Regions from separate parts of the Streptomyces sp. S4.7 genome, predicted to be linked through region 2. Evidence: riboswitches for the same ligand, from Rfam matches in the RefSeq annotation. Region 2 holds a riboswitch; each other region holds the start of a gene.

Region 1 (4,494 bases), 1.2 Mb from region 2:
CCGGCCGGCCCGCTCTCCGCGTATCCGGCGGAGAGCACGACCAGGCCCTGGACGCCGTGTTCGCCGCAGTCGGCGACGGCTTCGGGCACCCGCTCGGCGGGGACGGCGACGACCGCGAGGTCGACGCGCTCGTCGATCTCCGCGAGGGAGCGCACGGCCGGGACGCCGTCGATCTCGGTGAGCTCCGGGGGCAGGGCCACGTTCACCGCGTACGTACGCCCCGTGAAACCCCCGTCGAGGAGATTGCGCAGCACGGCCCGCCCGACACCGCCCGCCGTGCGTCCGGCGCCGACGACGGCCACCGACGAGGGGCCGAGCAGCCTCTGTACGGAGCGTGCCTCGGCGCGCTGCTCGCGGCCGCGCTGGACGGCGAGGGACTCGGCGGTCGGTTCGAGGTCGAGGACCAGGCGGACGGCGCCGTCCTCGAAGTTGCGCCTCTGGGTGAACCCGGCGTCCCGGAACACCTTGATCATCTTGGTGTTCGCGGGCAGCACCTCCGCCGCGAAGCGCCTGATCCCGCGCTCGCGCGCCACCGCGGCGATGTGTTCGAGGAGCGCGGAGGCGATCCCGCGTCCCTGGTGCGCGTCCTGGACGAGGAAGGCGACCTCGGCCTCGTCGGCGGGCGCGGAGGCGGGCATGCCCCGGGCGTCGATCCGGTCGTAGCGGACGGTGGCGACGAACTCGCCGCCGACGGTCACCGCGAGTCCCACCCGGTCCACGTAGTCGTGGTGGGTGAAGCGGTACACGTCCTTGTCGGAGAGCCGGGGGTAGGGCGCGAAGAAGCGGTAGTACTTCGACTCGTCGGAGACCTGCTCGTAGAAGCTGACCAGCCGCTCGGCGTCGTCGGTCGTGATGGGCCTCACGCGCGCGGTGCCTCCGTCGCGCAGAACCACGTCTGCTTCCCAGTGATCGGGGTACGCGTGCTGTGACGGCGTCGTCATGGGACGAGCCTACGGCGCGCACACGGGTAGCGGCGGGTGCTGGGCCGGGGCAGTCTGGGGTCTGTCGACGGACCCCAGGGGTGCCTCGTCGGTCCGTCCGGAGCCGCGTGGCACACTGGTCTAGACAACAACTGTGACTTGAAGGGCAACACCATGGCTGAGCGTCGCGTCAACGTCGGCTGGGCCGAGGGCCTGCACGCCCGTCCCGCCTCCATCTTCGTCCGTGCCGCCACGGCCTCCGGCGTGCCGGTGACGATCGCCAAGGCCGACGGCAGCCCGGTCAACGCGGCGTCGATGCTCGCCGTGCTGGGGCTGGGCGCGCAGGGCGGCGACGAGATCGTCCTGGCCTCCGACGTGGACGGCGCGGACGTCGCGCTCGACCGGCTGGCGAAGCTGGTGGCCGAGGGCCTGGACGAGCTTCCCGAGACCGTCTGACCCGCGCCGCGTACGTACGAAACGGCGAAGGCCCCGGCAGGACGCCGGGGCCTTCGTGGTGTCTGGGTACCGGCTCAGACGCCGACGCCGTGCGAGCGCAGATACGCGACCGGGTCGATGTCGGTGCCGTACTCCTCGCTCGTCCGCGCCTCGAAGTGCAGGTGCGGTCCCGTGGAGTTGCCGGTCGAGCCCGAGAGGCCGACCGACGTGCCCGGGGAGACGCTCTGGCCGACGTTGACGGCGACCGAGGAGAGGTGTCCGTACTGGGTGTACGTGCCGTCGTTCATACGGATGACGACGTTGTTGCCGTACGCGCCGCCCCAGCCGGCCTCGACGACGGTGCCCGCGCCGACGGCCACGACCGAAGTGCCCGACGTGGCGCGGAAGTCGACGCCGCTGTGGCTGCCGGACGACCAGAGCGCGCCTCCGGTCCGGTAGCCGGTGGTGACGGAGGAGCCGGCGACGGGGAGCCGGTAGGCGTTCAGGCGCTCGCGCTCGGCGGCGCGTGCCGCGCGCTCCTCGGCCTCGCGGGCCTGCGCCTTGCGCTTCGCCTCGGCCTTGGCGCGAGCGGCGGCCTTGGCCTCCGCCTTCGCCTTCGCGGCCTTCCGGGCGGCCAGGCGCTGCGCGTCGGCCTGGGCGTCGATCTTCGCGGCGAGCGAGTCGTCGATGACGATGGCGCGGTCCGGGGCGGCCGGGGCCGCCTCCTGGGCGAGGGCCGCGCCCGCTTCGGCGGCGAGCGCCGGGGAGGCGAGGGTGCCGATGACACCGGCCGCGGTGAGAGTGGCGACTCCGGCGATGTTCGCGCTCCGGCGCGTCATTCGGCCCGGGGCACGGTGCTTCCCGGTGGCACGGGTGAACGCCATGAAGTGGCTGGTCCTTTCCTTCCTTCTCGCCTACCGGGTTAGCTGACGGGTTCGGAGCAGGAAGGTCTCCTACGGGCTCCTCCGCGGATCACGCGAAGGCCCCCGATTCACCCCAGGGACGCAAATGGGTCCCCGGCTCCCCAGGCTCGCGCCTGACGGGGACTCGGCGATGGCTGTCCGGTGCCGCGGATGCGGCGGGCTCTGGCGGACAGCCGGACCGACGCTAAAGGGGTCATCTTTCAATCACCAAACAGACAGGCCCTTTTGTAGCGCACGCCACAGGGCATTCAGGCAACCTCCTTATGAATGCGGACATAGCGGGAAACCCCGGCGACTGGTTCGTCACCGGGGTTCCCTTTGTGCGTATTGAGCCGCGTGGTTCGTGGGCCGGCCTCAGCCGGTGACGACCTTCACCTCGCCGATGCCGAGCCCCTCGACAGGCTCCCGGATCACCGAGGCGTCCCCGACGAGCACCGTGACCAGCCGGTCGCCCGGGAAGGCGCTGACGACGGCGGCCGTCGCCTCGACGGTGCCGGTCTCGGCCAGGCGTGCGTAGAGCCGCGCCTGGAAGTCGTCCGGGAGGTGCTGCTCGACCTGGTCGGCGAGCGTGTCGGCGACGGACGCGGCCGTCTCGTACTTCAGTGGCGCGACTCCGACCAGATTCTGCACGGCCGTCTCGCGCTCGGCGTCCGTCAGCCCTTCGGCCGCGAGCGTACGCAGCACCTTCCACAGATCGTCCAGCGCGGGGCCGGTCGACTCGGTGTCCACGGAGCCGCTGATGGCGAGCATGGAGGCGCCCGTACCGTCCGGGTCCGAGCGCAGCACCTGCGCGAAGGCCCGCACGCCGTAGGTGTAGCCCTTCTCCTCGCGCAGCACCCGGTCGAGCCGGGAGGTGAGCGTGCCACCCAGGCAGTACGTGCCGAGCACCTGGGCCGGCCAGACGCGGTCGTGCCGGTCGGGGCCGACCCGGCCGATCAGCAGCTGCGTCTGGACGGCTCCGGGCCGGTCCACGATCACCACGCGGCCGGTGTCGTCGGCGGTCACCGGCGGCACGGGGCGCGGCTCGGAGGTGTCGCCCGTCCAGTCGCCGAGCGTCTCGGCGAGCAGCGCCTCTACGTCGACGCCGGTGAGGTCGCCGACGATGACCGCGGTGGCGGTGGCGGGGCGCACGTGCGCTTCGTAGAAGGCGCGGACACCCTTCGCGTCGATGCGTCCGACGGTCTCCTCGGTGCCCTGGCGCGGGCGCGACATGCGCGAGGTGGCCGAAAACAGCTCCTTGGAGAGCTGCTTCGCCGCGCGGCGGGCCGGGTTGGCCTGCTCGTGCGGGATCTCGTCGAGCCGGTTGGTGACGAGCCGGCCGACCTCGCTCTCGGAGAACAGCGGGGCGCGCAGGGCGTCGGCGAGCAGGCCGAGCGCCTTGGGCAGCCGGGAGACCGGGACCTCCAGGGAGACCCGGACGCCGGGGTGGTCGGCGTGCGCGTCGAGCGTGGCGCCGCAGCGCTCCAGCTCGGCGGCGAACTCCTCGGCCGTGTGCTTGTCGGTGCCCTCGGACAGCGCGCGGGCCATGATCGTGGCGATGCCGTCGAGGCCCTCGGGCTCGGCCTCCAGCGGGGCGGCGAGGGAGATCTCGACGGCCACCACCTGCTGGCCGGGGCGGTGGCAGCGCAGCACCGTCAGTCCGTTGGGCAGGACACCGCGCTCGGGCGCGGGGAACGCCCAGGGCCTGGCCTCTCCGGCGGTCGGCTGCGGGTGGAACTCCATGGTCACGGCAGCGTCGGTCACTGGTCCGCCCCCTCGTGCTCGTCGGTGTCGGCAGCCGCGTCGTCGGCGTCGTCGTCGGGGGAGGTGGGCTCGTAGACGAGCACCGCCCTGTTGTCGGGGCGCAGCCGCGCCTCGGCGACGGCACGTACCTCTTCGGCCGTGACGTCCAGCACCCGCTGGACGGCGGTCAGCGCCAGCTGCGGGTCGCCGAACAGCACCGCGTACCTGCACAGTTCGTCGGCGCGGCCCGCGACCGTGCCGAGCCGGTCGAGCCACTCGCGCTCCAACTGGGCCTGGGCGCGCTCCATTTCCTCGGCCGTGGGGCCTTCGGCCGCGAACCGGGCCAGCTCCTCGTCGACAGCGGCCTCGATCTGCGGAACCTCGACGCCGCCGGAGGTCTTCACGTCCAGCCAGCCGAGCGAGGGCGCGCCCGCCAGCCGCAGCAGTCCGAATCCGGCGGTGACGGCCGTACGGTCGCGGCGTACCAGGCGGTT
Region 2 (4,494 bases):
GCGAACGGTCCGCTGACCAGCTTCCTCGACGGCGCCGACTACCACGACAATCCGCTCGACATCCGGATCTCCCGGACGGCGCGACCGTGGCCGCCTCGGTGGAGTGCCGCTGGCACGCCTGGTCGTCGGCCGGGGAGGGGCTGTGGACGCTGGACCCCGAGGAGATCTGGCCGGGCGGGTCGGGGGCGGACGACAGTGACGAGGAGGAGACGGAGGACGACCTCGTGGGCATCGACGTTCCCCGTGCGGTTCTCCTACGACGCGGCCGGCCGGAGGGTGGCCGTGGGGCGGCTGCGCGGCGGTCCCGTGGCCGTCCTGGACGCGCGGACCGGACACGTCCTGGCGGGCGCGCCCGGTCCGGACGGGGCGGGCTGGGAGGGCGAGGGTCCCGTCGCCCTGGACGCGGCCGGGAGGCTGCTGGCGCACGCCCGTGGCAGCCGGCTGGTGGTGCGGGAGGCGGACGGCGGCGCGGCGCTCGCCGAGGCGGACACCGGGCTGGTCACGATCCACGCGATGGCCGTGGCGCCGGACGGCACCGGGTTCCTCGCCGTCGGGGCGGACGGCAAGGACGACCCGGCGCTGTGCGTGCTGACGCCGTCCCCGCACGAGTCCCGGTCCGGATCCCCGTCCCTGCCGCCGGCCCTCACCGCGGGTGGGCCGATACGGCCGGACCGGGCGCCCGACGGCATGGTCGCCACCGACCCGATGTCGGTGATCACCGCGCGTGCGGTGTGGACCGCGAGCGGACCGCTCGCGTTCATGTCGTCGGACGTCGGCGACGTCCTGTTCGGCGGCGACGGCCGCGTGCTGCGGCTGTCGTCCGGGCCGAGCGTCGGCGCCTTCACCCCGGACGGCCGCGCGCTGGTGACCGTGGGATGCGCCGAACAAGACGAGATGGACCCGATCGACGTCTGGTTCCTCGACGGCCCGGCGGGGCGACCCGCTCAGGCCGGGCGCACGCTGCCGTAGATCGGCATGTAGTAGATGGACTCCTCACGGACGTTCGCACCCGGCTTCGGCGCGTGGATCATCTTGCCGTCGCCCTTGTAGATGCCGACGTGGCTGATGTCGTCGTAGAAGAACACCAGGTCGCCGGGGAGCAGGTCCGCCGTGGCGACGCGCTTGCCGACCTTCACCTGGTCCCAGGTCGTACGCGGCAGCTGGACCCCCGCCTCCTTCCAGGCGGCGCCCGTCAGCCCCGAGCAGTCGTACGAGCCGGGGCCGGTGGCGCCCCACACGTACGGCTTGCCGATCTGGGCGCGGGCGAACGCGAGCACCTTCTCGGCCTTGGCCGCGTACGTACCGTCCGTGGCTCCCGAGCCGCCGCCCGAGCCCGTGTCCGTGCCGCCTCCGGTGGCGGGGGCCTCCTCCTGCCGCGCCTCTTCCTGACGCTTGCGCTCCGCGGCCTCCTCCTTGGCCTTCGCCTCGGCCTTGCGGCGGGCCTCTTCCTCCTTCTTCCGCTCCAGCGCGGCGAGCCGCGCCTTCTCCTCGGCCGTCAGGTCCGACAGCAGCGAACGCGCCGCCGCGAGCTTGTTCTGGACCTTCTGCTTGCCCGCCTTGAGCGACGCCTGCGACTGAGTCAGCGTCTCCAGGCTCTTCGTCGCCTTGACGCGCTGCTTGGCCGCGGACCGCTGCTCCTTCTGGAAGTCCTCGACGGCTTCCTGCTGGCGGTCGGTCAGCCGGTCCATCAGCTGGGTCTGCTCGAAGTACGACTCCGGGCTGTCGGCGAACATCAGGGCGGCCGTGGGACCGACCGCACCCGCGCGGTACTGCGCCGCCGCGTACGTACCGAGGGAGCGTCGCGCCTCGTTGACCTTGTCGGCGCTCTTGGCGACGTCGTCCAGGACCCGGTCGACCGACTTGCGCTGCGTGTCGGTCGCCTCCTTCGCCTTGTTGTACTGCTGTGTCGCCGTACCGGCCTGCCGGTACAGGTCGTCGACCTTCTTCTGCACCTCTTCTATGGAGGGCTTGGGCTCCGCCGGCGCGGCGGTGGCGCTCTGTGTCGACAGAAGCGTGACCGAGGCGAGTGCGGCCGTCGTGAACCCGACGGCCGGTGTGTTCGCGCGCACGCCGGTACGGCTGCGCGATTTGCGATGCGACGCCAAGGTCGGCATCTCCTTCCGTGGACCGCCTACCGGGTTAGCTGTCGGGTTCGGGCGGAACGGAAGGCTGCCCTACGGGCCGGGAACACGGCCCGATTCACCCCGGTGGAACTTGGTGGGTCCCCGGTTCCTGACTCCCTTCGGGAAGCCCGGATTCGGCGCAGGCAGCCCGCTTGGCGCTGATCGCCGATGGAGTACGGACGGCCTCGGCGTGCACGCTAGCCAATCTGTGGTGCCGCTGTGAAGGTTGATGGTCGATATGCCCGATACATTTTCGTGACCTTTGACGCAAACGCTCGTTGGTGCCCCCGCGAGGCCATGTGGCGGCGGGCTGTCAGTGCGGCACCCTAGACTCAGGAAGCGATGAGCAGCCTCTTTGACGACAGCTTCCTGGCGGACCTCCAGCCCTCGGCCGAGGAGCCTCCGCCGCCGCCCGAGGACACCGCTCCGGAACAGGTGCCCGACGATCTCTTCGGAGGGAAGTTCGACGTGCCCCCGCCCAGGGATGCGTACCACCGAGACGGTGCGCCGCGCACGGTCGTGGACCCGGCGGCGCTGCTCGAAGGGCTGAACGACGAGCAGCGCGCCGCCGTGGTGCACACCGGATCGCCGCTGCTCATCGTGGCGGGCGCGGGCTCCGGCAAGACCAGGGTGCTGACGCACCGGATCGCGCATCTGCTGGGGACCCGCAGCGTGCATCCGGGCGAAATACTGGCGATCACGTTCACCAACAAGGCCGCGGGCGAGATGAAGGAGCGCGTCGGACAACTCGTCGGACCGCGCGCCAACGCCATGTGGGTGATGACGTTCCACAGCGCCTGCGTGCGGATCCTGCGCCGCGAGTCGAAGCGGCTGGGGTTCACGTCGTCGTTCTCGATCTACGACGCGGCCGACTCCAAGCGGCTCATGGCCCTGGTCTGCCGCGATCTGGACCTCGACCCCAAGCGCCACCCCCCGAAGGCGTTCAGCGCCAGGATCTCGAATCTGAAGAACGAGCTGATCGACGAGGAGACCTTCGCCGGCCAGGCCACGGACCCCTTCGAGAAGACGCTGGCCGAGGCGTACCGGATGTACCAGGCGCGGCTGCGCGAGGCCAACGCCCTGGACTTCGACGACATCATCATGACGACGGTCCATCTGCTCCAGGCGTTCCCGGACGTCGCCGAGCACTACCGCCGCCGCTTCCGCCACGTCCTGGTGGACGAGTACCAGGACACCAACCACGCGCAGTACACCCTGGTGCGTGAGCTGGTCGGCCCCGCGGGCGAGGGACACGACCCGGCCGAGCTGTGCGTCGTCGGTGACGCGGACCAGTCCATCTACGCGTTCCGGGGCGCCACGATCCGCAACATCCTCCAGTTCGAGGAGGACTACCCGGACGCGACGACGATCCTGCTGGAGCAGAACTACCGCTCCACGCAGACGATCCTCAGCGCGGCCAACGCGGTCATCGAGCGCAACGAGAGCCGGCGGCCCAAGAATCTCTGGACGAACGCGGGAGCGGGCGCCCTGATCACCGGGTACGTGGCGGACACCGAGCACGACGAGGCGCAGTTCGTCGCCGACGAGATCGACCGCATGACGGACGCGTCCGAGGCCAAGGCGGGCGATGTCGCCGTCTTCTACCGGACGAACGCGCAGTCGCGTGTCTTCGAGGAGATCTTCATCCGCGTCGGCCTGCCCTACAAGGTCGTCGGCGGCGTGCGCTTCTACGAGCGCAAGGAGGTCCGCGACGTGCTGGCCTATCTGCGCGTGCTCGCCAATCCGGAGGACGGTGTCCCGCTGCGCCGGATCCTCAACGTGCCCAAGCGCGGCATCGGCGACCGGGCCGAGGCGATGATCGACGCGCTCTCGGTCCGGGAGAAGATCTCCTTCGCCCAGGCGCTGCGCCGGGTCGACGAGGCGTACGGCATGGCGGCCCGCTCGTCGAACGCCGTGAAGCGGTTCAACACGCTGATGGAGGAGTTGCGTACGGTCGTCGAGTCCGGCGCCGGTCCGGCGACGGTCCTGGAGGCCGTGCTGGAACGGACCGGCTATCTGGCGGAGTTGCAGGCGTCGACCGACCCGCAGGACGAGACGCGGATCGAGAACTTGCAGGAACTGGCCGCTGTGGCACTGGAATTCGAGCAGGAGCGGGCACAGGCGGCCGGGGTGGAGACGCCGGCCGGGGCGGACGCGCCCGTCGCGGCCCCGTCCGGGACGCTCGCCGAGTTCCTGGAGCGGGTCGCGCTGGTCGCCGACTCCGACCAGATCCCCGACGAGGACGAGGACGGCTCCGGAGTCATCACGCTGATGACGCTGCACACCGCGAAGGGTCTGGAATTCCCGGTCGTCTTCCTGACGGGCATGGAGGACGGCGTCTTCCCCCACATGCGCGCGCTCGGCCAGGCGA
Region 3 (4,494 bases), 1.9 Mb from region 2:
ACGCGCTGCGGCCCGCGTACACGGCCGCGTCGTCCAGGATCTCCTCGATGCGCAGGAGCTGGTTGTACTTGGCGACGCGCTCGGAGCGGGCCGGGGCGCCGGTCTTGATCTGACCGCAGTTGGTGGCGACGGCCAGGTCGGCGATCGTCACGTCCTCGGTCTCGCCGGAGCGGTGCGACATCATGCACTTGAAGCCGCTGCGCTGCGCCAGCTCGACGGCGTCCAGGGTCTCGGTCAGCGAACCGATCTGGTTGACCTTGACGAGCAGGGCGTTGGCCGAGCCCTCCTCGATGCCGCGGGCGAGGCGCTCGGGGTTGGTGACGAAGAGGTCGTCGCCGACGATCTGGACCTTGGTGCCCAGCTTGTCGTTGAGGACCTTCCAGCCGGCCCAGTCGTCCTCGAAGAGCGGGTCCTCGATGGAGACCAGCGGGTACGAGGCGACGAGCTCCTCGTAGTACTCGGTCATCTCGGCGGCCGAGCGGGACTTGCCCTCGAACTCGTAGGAGCCGTCCTTGTAGAACTCGGAGGCCGCGACGTCGAGCGCCAGCGCGATGTCCTTGCCCGGGGCGTAGCCGGCTTCCTTGATGGCCACGAGGATCAGGTCGAGCGCGGCGCGGTTGGACTCCAGGTTCGGCGCGAAGCCGCCCTCGTCGCCGAGGCCCGTGGAGAGCCCCTTCTCCTTCAGGACCTTCTTCAGCGTGTGGTAGACCTCGGCACCCCAGCGCAGGGCCTCGGAGAACGACTCGGCGCCGATCGGCGCGATCATGAACTCCTGGATGTCCACGTTGGAGTCGGCGTGCGACCCGCCGTTGAGGATGTTCATCATCGGCACGGGCAGCAGGTGCGCGTTCGGACCGCCGAGGTAGCGGAACAGCGGCAGGTCGGAGGCCTCGGAGGCGGCGTGCGCCACGGCCAGCGAGACACCGAGGATGGCGTTGGCGCCGAGCGAGGACTTGTCGGGCGTCGCGTCCAGGTCGAACATCGCCTGGTCGATCAGCCGCTGCTCGGTGGCGTCGTAGCCGACGAGCTCCGGGCCGATCTGCTCGATGACGGCGAGGACGGCCTTCTCGACACCCTTGCCCTGGTAGCGGTTCGGGTCACCGTCGCGGAGTTCGAGGGCCTCGAACGCGCCGGTGGAGGCACCGGAGGGGACAGCAGCACGGCCGGTGCTGCCGTCGTCGAGGCCGACCTCGACCTCGACCGTTGGGTTGCCTCGGGAGTCAAGGATTTCCCGGGCTACGACGACGTCGATGGACGGCACGAGCATCTCCTTCTGGGATGTGACGCTTTGGTGCGGGGCCTCATTGGCACCGCGGCATGAGCCTAACCGGCTGCCGGGCGACGGTCGGCCGATGCCCGCCCGCTGGGACGAAAAGAGCCCGGAATGCGCGGAGGGTGACGAATGTCGCGCGGTGGGCGCGCGGTTCGCCCGGCGGACAGGCCCCGGCCCCGGACCGGCGCGTCCGGGGGGAGTGAGGCGCGCCGGGTCGGGGCCGGGGTTCTGGGGATGGGGTCAGCTCAGGTGGAACTGCTGACCCGGAAAGATCTCGTCCGCCTTCTCGATGATGTCCTTGTTCAGCTTGAAGAGCTTCTTCCAGCCGCCTTCGACCTTCTTCGTCTCGGCGATCTTGGAGAGGGTGTCGCCGGCCTTGACCTTGTACTCGCCGTCGCCCTTCTTGACCGGACCGCGCGCCTCACCACGCGAGGCGGGCTGCTCCTGCTCTGCGCGCGGCTCGGACTTCTGCGGGGCCGGCCGGGCCTCCGGGGCGGACTGCTCCGGGGCCGGTTCGGCGGAGCCGGCGTCGTTCGAGGCGTTGGACAGGCCGACGCCGCAGCTCGGCCAGGCACCCTTGCCCTGGCCCGCCAGGACCTTCTCGGCGATCTGTATCTGCTGGGACTTCGACGCCTGGTCGGCGCTGGAGGCGAAGGCGCTGCCGCCGTACGCGGCCCAGGTGGAGGCCGAGAACTGGAGGCCGCCGTAGTAGCCGTTGCCGGTGTTGATCGACCAGTCGCCGCCGGACTCGCACTGGGCGACGGCGTCCCACTCGGAGGTGGTGGCGGCGGAGGCGGAGGTGGCGCCGAGCAGCGGGGCGGCGACAGCGGCACCGGTGATGCCGGCGAGCGTGGCGTAGCGGACGGTCTTGGAGGGACGGCGGTGCTTGCCCTTGCCGGAGTTGCTGGAAAACAGCATGCGTGATCTCCTCACCGACGCCTGCGAGGTGAGCTGTCGGGTTCGGGCCAAGTGAGTTGCCCGGCCGTGCGGCCCGGGAACGTCTTCACGTCCCCCTGCGCACGGCTGCACCCCGAGCCGGCCGTGATGACCGGCACTTACCTGTGGGTCCCCCGCTCCTGCCTTCGGCGCTTGACGCGACGAGTACTCCCCCCGACCGACGGCAGGATTCGGCGTGACGGTCGACGGTGCCCGCGGTGCGAGCGGTTCAGACCGTAAACACAGACATCCCGGATGTTCAAAGACGGAACATCCGGGATGATTCACCCATCCCGCCCCAGGGAAACCTCTGTTTACGCAGGTCGGGAAGGGCCCGGGGCAAGCCACCGGGCAGACCGTGTCAGTTGGGACGAAGAGACGCTTGTCTCACTTACGCAGATGCGGACATAGCCCGCTTAACTACCCCTGCTTCGCGGTCAGATCGAGGCTCTGGCCGGGCAGGATCAGATCGGCGTCGGAGCCCACGACCTCGCGGTTCGCCTCGTAGAGGGCGGGCCAGCCGCCCTCCACCTTCTGCTCGTCGGCGATGGCCCACAGGTTGTCGCCGGTGCGGACGGTGTACGAGCCGTCCTCGGCCACGTCGCCGCGCGCCGAATCGTCACCCCGTGAGGCATGGCGGCCACTTTCACGCTCTTCGCCGGACTTACCTGGCTTGCCCGCTTCGGTCAACCCGTCCGTGCCGTCCGTGTCCGCCTCGGCCGACTCGCCCGAGCCGGTCGTCGCGTCGCTCTCGGGAGCGGGCTCGCCGCGGTGCTTGCCCTGGCCCGTGGAGGCCTCGGTGCTCGGCTCCGCGCTCGACTCCCCCGTAGCGGGCCTCTCGGCCCCGGAGGCGGAGTCCCGGCCGAACTGGCCCGAGGGGGGCGTCGACTCGGGAGCTGCGGGCAGGACGGCCGTCTCGTCCGGCTCGGGCTCCGCGGGCGCCTCGGGCTTCTCGGCGGCCTCGCCGGAGGACTCGCTGCCCGTATCGGTGTCCGCCGTGAGGCCGGTGATCAGCGCGCACGTCGGCCACGCGGCCGGTCCCTGCGCGGCGAGGATCTTCTCCGCGACGGCGATCTGCTGGCTCCGGCTGGCCTGGTCGGCGGTGGGGGCGTACGCCGTACCGCCGAAGTCGGCCCAGGTCTCCTGGGAGATCTGGAGTCCGCCGTAGTACCCGTTGCCTAGGTCGGCGCTCCACATGCCGCCGCTCTCGCACTCGGCGACCCGGTCCCAGGTGGTGACGTCGGCCGCACTGGCGCCGGTCGCGCCGAGCAGCGGGATGGCGATCGCCGAGCCTGTCACCCCTGCCGCGACGACAAGAGCGGGGGCTTGGCGGGGCCGACGGTGCCGGCCGTTCCCGGAGCGCATGCGGTTGCCTTCCTTGAGACTGCTGAAACGTGAATTCCGAACACGTGACTGCTGAGACGGTCGTGAACGTAGCGGTACTCGAACGTCTGTCACAAGTCGATGCAGCGGAGATCACGTGAAAGTCACAGTGCTGACGTTCCGTCAGTCACGCACCGCTGTGAACTGCACCGGGAGCGTGCGCAGTCCACGCATGATGAGCCCACCACGCCACCGCAAATCGGATGGATCGACCGCAAGTCGCAAGTCGGGCAAGCGGGTCAGCAGGGTGCGGAGCGCGATCTGCCCCTCCAGCCGGGCGAGCGGCGCGCCGAGGCAGTAGTGGATGCCGTGGCCGTATCCGAGGTGTTTGTTGTCACCGCGCGACAGGTCGAGCCGGTCCGGATCGGCGAAGCGTTCCGGGTCGCGGTTCGCGGCGGCGAGCACGACGAGGACGGGGTCGCCCACCGCGACGCTCTGCCCGCCGAGTTCGACGGGCTCGGTGGCGTAGCGCCAGGTGGCCAGCTCCACCGGCCCGTCGTAGCGCAGCAGTTCCTCTGTCCCGGTCGCGAGCAGCGCGCTCTCGCCCGCGTCGAGCGAGCGCTGGAGCCGTGCGCGCTGATCGGGGTCGCGGAGCAGGGCGTACGTCCCGTTGCCCACCAGATTCACGGTGGTCTCGAACCCCGCGAAGAGAAGGATGAACGCCATCGCGGCGGCCTCGTTCTCGGTCAGGTGCTCGCCGTGGTCGCTCGCCCGGATCAGGCCGGAGATCAGGTCGTCGCCGGGGTCGTCCCGCTTGCGGTGGATGAGCTCGGCGAGGTAGCCGCGTATCTTCTTCACGGACCGGGCGACGCCGCCGCGCGGTCCGCCGCCGTGCCGGATCATCATCCCGGCCCAGTCGCGGAAGTCGTCCTGGTCCTCGCGCGGGACGCCGAGCAGGTCGC
Region 4 (4,494 bases), 1.3 Mb from region 2:
TGGCGGCGTGCTCCTCGGCGTGTTCGCGTCCGAGCGCCGCCTCCTCGGCGGGGTCCACACCCGCCCTGGTCGGGTGCTCGTGGCGGCCCCCGTCGCTGTGGGCGACAGCGGGGGCGACACCGGCGAGAGTTGAGGCCGCGAGGGCGCCGGCGACAGTGCACGCCGCGAGGGCGCTGGACAGCCTTGTGCGAGAGCGGGGAATTCTCATGAGGCTCGGGCCGGGTCCTTTCCGGGATGGATGGAGCGCGTGGTGCGGCGATGCCGCACCCGGAGCGAATGACTACTCGCAGTAATCATGTTCGTGGCGTTCGGGTGCAAAGGTCCAGGAGAACGAGCGATTTTGCCTCTATGGAAGTAACAGGCAGTTGATAGGGTTCGCTCCCCGCGTGAGCGCCCGGCGCGTGAATCGTCCGCCGCCCGGCCCTGTCCGCCCCTGCCGTGCGCCAAGTCCGCTTCTGGCGCGGGCTGTTGACGAACCCGTGACACGCTTGAAAACTCTCACTGTCCGACCGCAGGACCTGAACTGTGACGCTCAATTATTTGCGGTTCTCTTGCAAGATCGGGGCAGTCGATCTGTCCCGTTTGATCGTGGTCCTGCCGTTCCCCCCACCACGGACCGGCATCTCTCACTCTGTCGACCCCACGGAAACAGAGGACACCATGAAGTCGAAGCACCTCCGACGGCGCCTGATCTCCGGCATATCCATGACCGGACTGCTCGTCGTCGGTCTCCGGCCCGCCTCGTCCGCGTCGGCGGCCGGCCCGCCCGCCCGCGAGAGCCGGTGACACGTCGGCGCGGCCGACCGCGGCCGACCGCGGGGCCGCCCTCCCGTACGTCGAGTACGAGGCCGAAGCCGCCGACTATGACGGCACGTTGCTGGAGGCGGACCCGAAGCGCACCTTCGGGCACACCAACTTCGCCAGCGAGTCGTCGGGCCGCAAATCGGTACGGCTGGACAGCACCGGTGAGTTCGTCGAGTTCACCTCGACGAACGAGGCCAACTCGATCGTCGTGCGCAACTCCGTCCCCGACGCGCCCGGCGGTGGCGGTATCGACGCCACCGTCAGCCTCTACGCCGACGGCGCGTTCGTGCAGAAACTGGACCTGTCGTCCAAGCACAGCTGGCTGTACGGCAACACCGACGACCCCGAGTCGCTGACCAACACGCCCCAGACGGACGCCCGCAGACTCTTCGACGAGTCGCACGCGCTGCTGGAGAACAGCTATCCGGCGGGCACGAAGTTCAAGCTCCAGCGCGACGCGGACGACGACGCGTCCTTCTACATCGTCGACCTGATCGACCTGGAGCAGGTGGCGCCCCCGGCGAGCAAGCCGGCCGAGTGCACCTCCGTCACCGAGTACGGTGCCGTCCCCGACGACGGGAACGACGACACCAAGGCCATCCAGGACGCGGTCACCGCGGACCAGAGCGGCGACATCGACTGCGTCTGGATCCCGCAGGGCCAGTGGCGTCAGGAGCAGAAGATCCTGACCGACGACCCGGACAACCAGGGTCAGTACAACCAGATCGGGATCAGCGACGTCTCGATCCGCGGCGCGGGCATGTGGCACTCACAGCTCTACACGCTCACCGAGCCGCAGAACGCGGGCGGGATCAACCACCCGCACGAGGGCAACTTCGGCTTCGACATCGACGACAACACCCAGATCTCCGACATCGCGATCTTCGGCTCCGGCCGGGTCCGCGGCGGTGGAGGCACCGAGGGCGGGGTGGGTCTCAACGGCCGGTTCGGACAGAACACCAAGATCGCAAACGTCTGGATCGAGCACGCCAACGTGGGTGTCTGGGTCGGCCGGGACTACGACAACATCCCGTCGCTCTGGGGCCCCGCCGACGGGCTGGAGTTCAGCGGCATGCGGATCCGCAACACCTACGCCGACGGCATCAACTTCAGTAACGGCACGCGCAATTCGCAGGTGGACAATTCATCCTTCCGCACCACGGGTGACGATTCGCTCGCCGTCTGGGCCAATCGATACGTCAAGGACCCGGCGGTGGACATCGCGCACGACAACTCGTTCACCAACAACACCATTCAGCTGCCCTGGCGGGCCAACGGCGTCGCGATATACGGCGGTTACGGCAACAAGGTGCAGAACAACCTGATCGCCGATACGGCCAACTACCCCGGAATCATGCTGGCGACGGACCACGACCCGCTGCCTTTCTCGGGTGAGACGCTGCTCATCGGAAACGCGTTGCACCGCACGGGCGGCGCTTTCTGGAACGAGGACCAGGAGTTCGGTGCGATCACCATTTTCCCGGCGAGCCGCGACATCACCGGGGTGAAGATCAGGGACACCGAGATCTCCGACTCCACGTATGACGGCATTCAGTTCAAGAACGGTGGCGGCAACGTACCGGACGTCGAGATCAGCAACGTGTCGATCGACAAGTCCAACAACGGTTCCGGCATCCTCGCGATGGGCGGTGCCCGCGGCAACGCGACCCTGACGGACGTGACCATCACCAACTCGGCCGAGGGAGACGTACTGGTCGAGCCGGGATCGAGCTTCGTGATCACGGGCGGCCCCGGCACGGGGCGGGCGGCCGGATGACACGCCACTGACGGCAGGGCGACAGCCCCGCTCCGCGCCTTCCGTACGGCTCTGTGAGGCGAGCCGTACGGAAGGCGATTTTCGTGCGTTCAGGACACTGCTCGCAAAAGGTGGAAGATTGCAATTTGTCCGCTTTGCGGGGTGGGTGTTATGTGTATCCAGGGGATGACTTGTACCTTTCTGGGCGGTGTTGTCGTCGGCCGGTTGCATCAATGCCCCGTGATGTGTGTCACAGATTCGGCGGACGGTTTCTCCCGTGCCCGCTCCCACCTCCCTTGCGGGAAAGGAAAGTTGAGGCCCGTACCGCCGGGTGGGAATTCGCATTGTTCGCCATTGGATCAGCGAATGGCGGGGCGTGGTGAATTCAGGACTTGTTTCGCCCGGACGTTCTCGCTTACGTTCTCGTCATTCCGGGCGGAACGCCGAATCCTGCCGCTGTCCGGAAACCGCACCCACCCATTCACGTACGGCAGGAGCGGGGGACCCAGGTAAGTCGCCGATCCGGCAATGCCGGACCGGCTCGGGGTGAAGCCGCGCCAACAGCGCGGCCGGGCATCTCCCGCCCGAACCCGACAGCTCACCTCGCAGGCGACGGAGAGGATTTCGTCATGCCCGCACAGGGTAAGCACCGCCGTTCCCGCACCAGTCCGCTCGCCCGCCGCCTCATCGCCCTCGGGACGGGCGGCGCCGCACTCGCGCTGCCCCTGGTGACCGCCACCACGGCGGGCGCCGCCCCCGCCCCGCAGCAGCCCGTCAAGGCCCCGACGGCCGCCACGGCCGCCGCGAAGGTCACCCACACCGTCGCGAAGGGCGAATCGTTGGCCAAGATCGCGGACGCCCGTTCCGTGAGCGGCGGCTGGAAGGCGCTGTACAAGACCAACCGCGCCACCGTCGGCGAGAACCCGTCAGTGATACACCCCGGCCTGAAGCTGAAGCTCTCGGGCAAGCCGAAGGCCGCGGCCCCGACCGCGTCGACCGAGAAGGCGTCGGGCGAGACCACCGAAGCCGTCGAGACCGCCGCGAAGTCGTACACCAACGACCTCGACGGCTGGATCCGCGAGGCGCTGGACGTCATGGCGCAGAACGGCATCCCCGGTTCGTACGACGGGATCCACCGCAACATCATGCGCGAGTCCGGCGGCAACCCGCAGGCCATCAACAACTGGGACTCGAACGCGGCGGCCGGCACGCCGTCGAAGGGCCTGCTCCAGGTCATCGCCCCGACCTTCGAGGCGTACCACGTGGCCGGCACCTCGACCGACCCGTACGACCCGGTCGCGAACATCACGGCGGCGTGCAACTACGCGGCCGACCGCTATGGCTCGATCGACAACGTGAACGGCCCGTACTGATCGGCACGGCTGTCGCGTGACCCGGAAGGCCGGGCGGGCCGCATGGAGCGGCCCGCCCGGCCTCCGGCCGTCCTCAACCGCCTGACGGCTCCACGAGCCCGCCCGGCGATCGAGGGCGAAGCGGCCACCGGGCGGACCCGGTCCACCCCCTCGTCCTAGATGTCCAGCAGCCCCGCCGCCAGGTCCCCGACCCGCGCCCGCCACGCCGCCTCCGCTGCCTCCGCGTCGAAGTCGAGCGGGCCCGTCTGGGTGAGGACCAGCCGGGGCCCGTGCCCCGTCCCGGCGCGCAGCTCCCAGCGGACCTCACCCTCTGGGTGCCAGGCGTACGCCAGGACCTCCGGCTTGCGTACGTCCGTGACCGGCCCCGCCGGGATCTTGCCGGCCATGAAGCCCGACGGCACTGGCGAACCGGTCAACGGCTCCGTGCCACCGGTCAGTTGCGCCCAGACAACCTCCGCGGGCCGTACGAGCTGGCGCTCGAACCGGACCCGCCGCCCGCCGTCCTCCGTCTCCTCGACACGCCCCCGCGTCAGCTCATGGAAGCGGGCCAGATACGCCTCG

What was found. Region 2 has a riboswitch for cyclic di-AMP ahead of SSPS47_RS21125 (C40 family peptidase). Riboswitches for the same ligand answer to the same signal wherever they lie in the genome.
Positions count from the first base shown of each region.
Region 1: it holds a riboswitch for cyclic di-AMP, as region 2 does, so the genes downstream of both, SSPS47_RS26070 (M23 family metallopeptidase) here and SSPS47_RS21125 (C40 family peptidase) in region 2, are expected to answer to the same signal.
Region 3: it holds a riboswitch for cyclic di-AMP, as region 2 does, so the genes downstream of both, SSPS47_RS12360 (transglycosylase family protein) here and SSPS47_RS21125 (C40 family peptidase) in region 2, are expected to answer to the same signal.
Region 4: it holds a riboswitch for cyclic di-AMP, as region 2 does, so the genes downstream of both, SSPS47_RS26585 (LysM peptidoglycan-binding domain-containing protein) here and SSPS47_RS21125 (C40 family peptidase) in region 2, are expected to answer to the same signal.

Region 1 covers NZ_CP048397.1:5,854,190-5,858,683, reverse strand. Annotated here, with positions in the region: gene SSPS47_RS26080 (bifunctional GNAT family N-acetyltransferase/acetate--CoA ligase family protein) at 1-941, opposite strand, end outside; gene SSPS47_RS26075 (HPr family phosphocarrier protein) at 1,095-1,376, shown strand; gene SSPS47_RS26070 (M23 family metallopeptidase) at 1,451-2,239, opposite strand; cyclic di-AMP (ydaO/yuaA leader) riboswitch at 2,252-2,418, opposite strand; gene SSPS47_RS26065 (pitrilysin family protein) at 2,633-4,000, opposite strand; gene SSPS47_RS26060 (pitrilysin family protein) at 4,018-4,494, opposite strand, start outside.
Region 2 covers NZ_CP048397.1:4,697,412-4,701,905, forward strand. Annotated here, with positions in the region: gene SSPS47_RS21120 (hypothetical protein) at 1-969, shown strand, start outside; gene SSPS47_RS21125 (C40 family peptidase) at 945-2,114, opposite strand; cyclic di-AMP (ydaO/yuaA leader) riboswitch at 2,113-2,273, opposite strand; gene pcrA (DNA helicase PcrA) at 2,466-4,494, shown strand, end outside.
Region 3 covers NZ_CP048397.1:2,831,622-2,836,115, forward strand. Annotated here, with positions in the region: gene eno (phosphopyruvate hydratase) at 1-1,267, opposite strand, end outside; gene SSPS47_RS12360 (transglycosylase family protein) at 1,514-2,191, opposite strand; cyclic di-AMP (ydaO/yuaA leader) riboswitch at 2,195-2,371, opposite strand; gene SSPS47_RS12365 (transglycosylase family protein) at 2,630-3,574, opposite strand; gene SSPS47_RS12370 (cytochrome P450) at 3,716-4,494, opposite strand, start outside.
Region 4 covers NZ_CP048397.1:5,961,205-5,965,698, forward strand. Annotated here, with positions in the region: gene SSPS47_RS26575 (galactose oxidase early set domain-containing protein) at 1-208, opposite strand, end outside; partial or broken gene SSPS47_RS26580 (glycosyl hydrolase family 28-related protein) at 661-2,581, shown strand; cyclic di-AMP (ydaO/yuaA leader) riboswitch at 3,025-3,185, shown strand; gene SSPS47_RS26585 (LysM peptidoglycan-binding domain-containing protein) at 3,190-3,933, shown strand; gene SSPS47_RS26590 (SRPBCC family protein) at 4,089-4,494, opposite strand, start outside.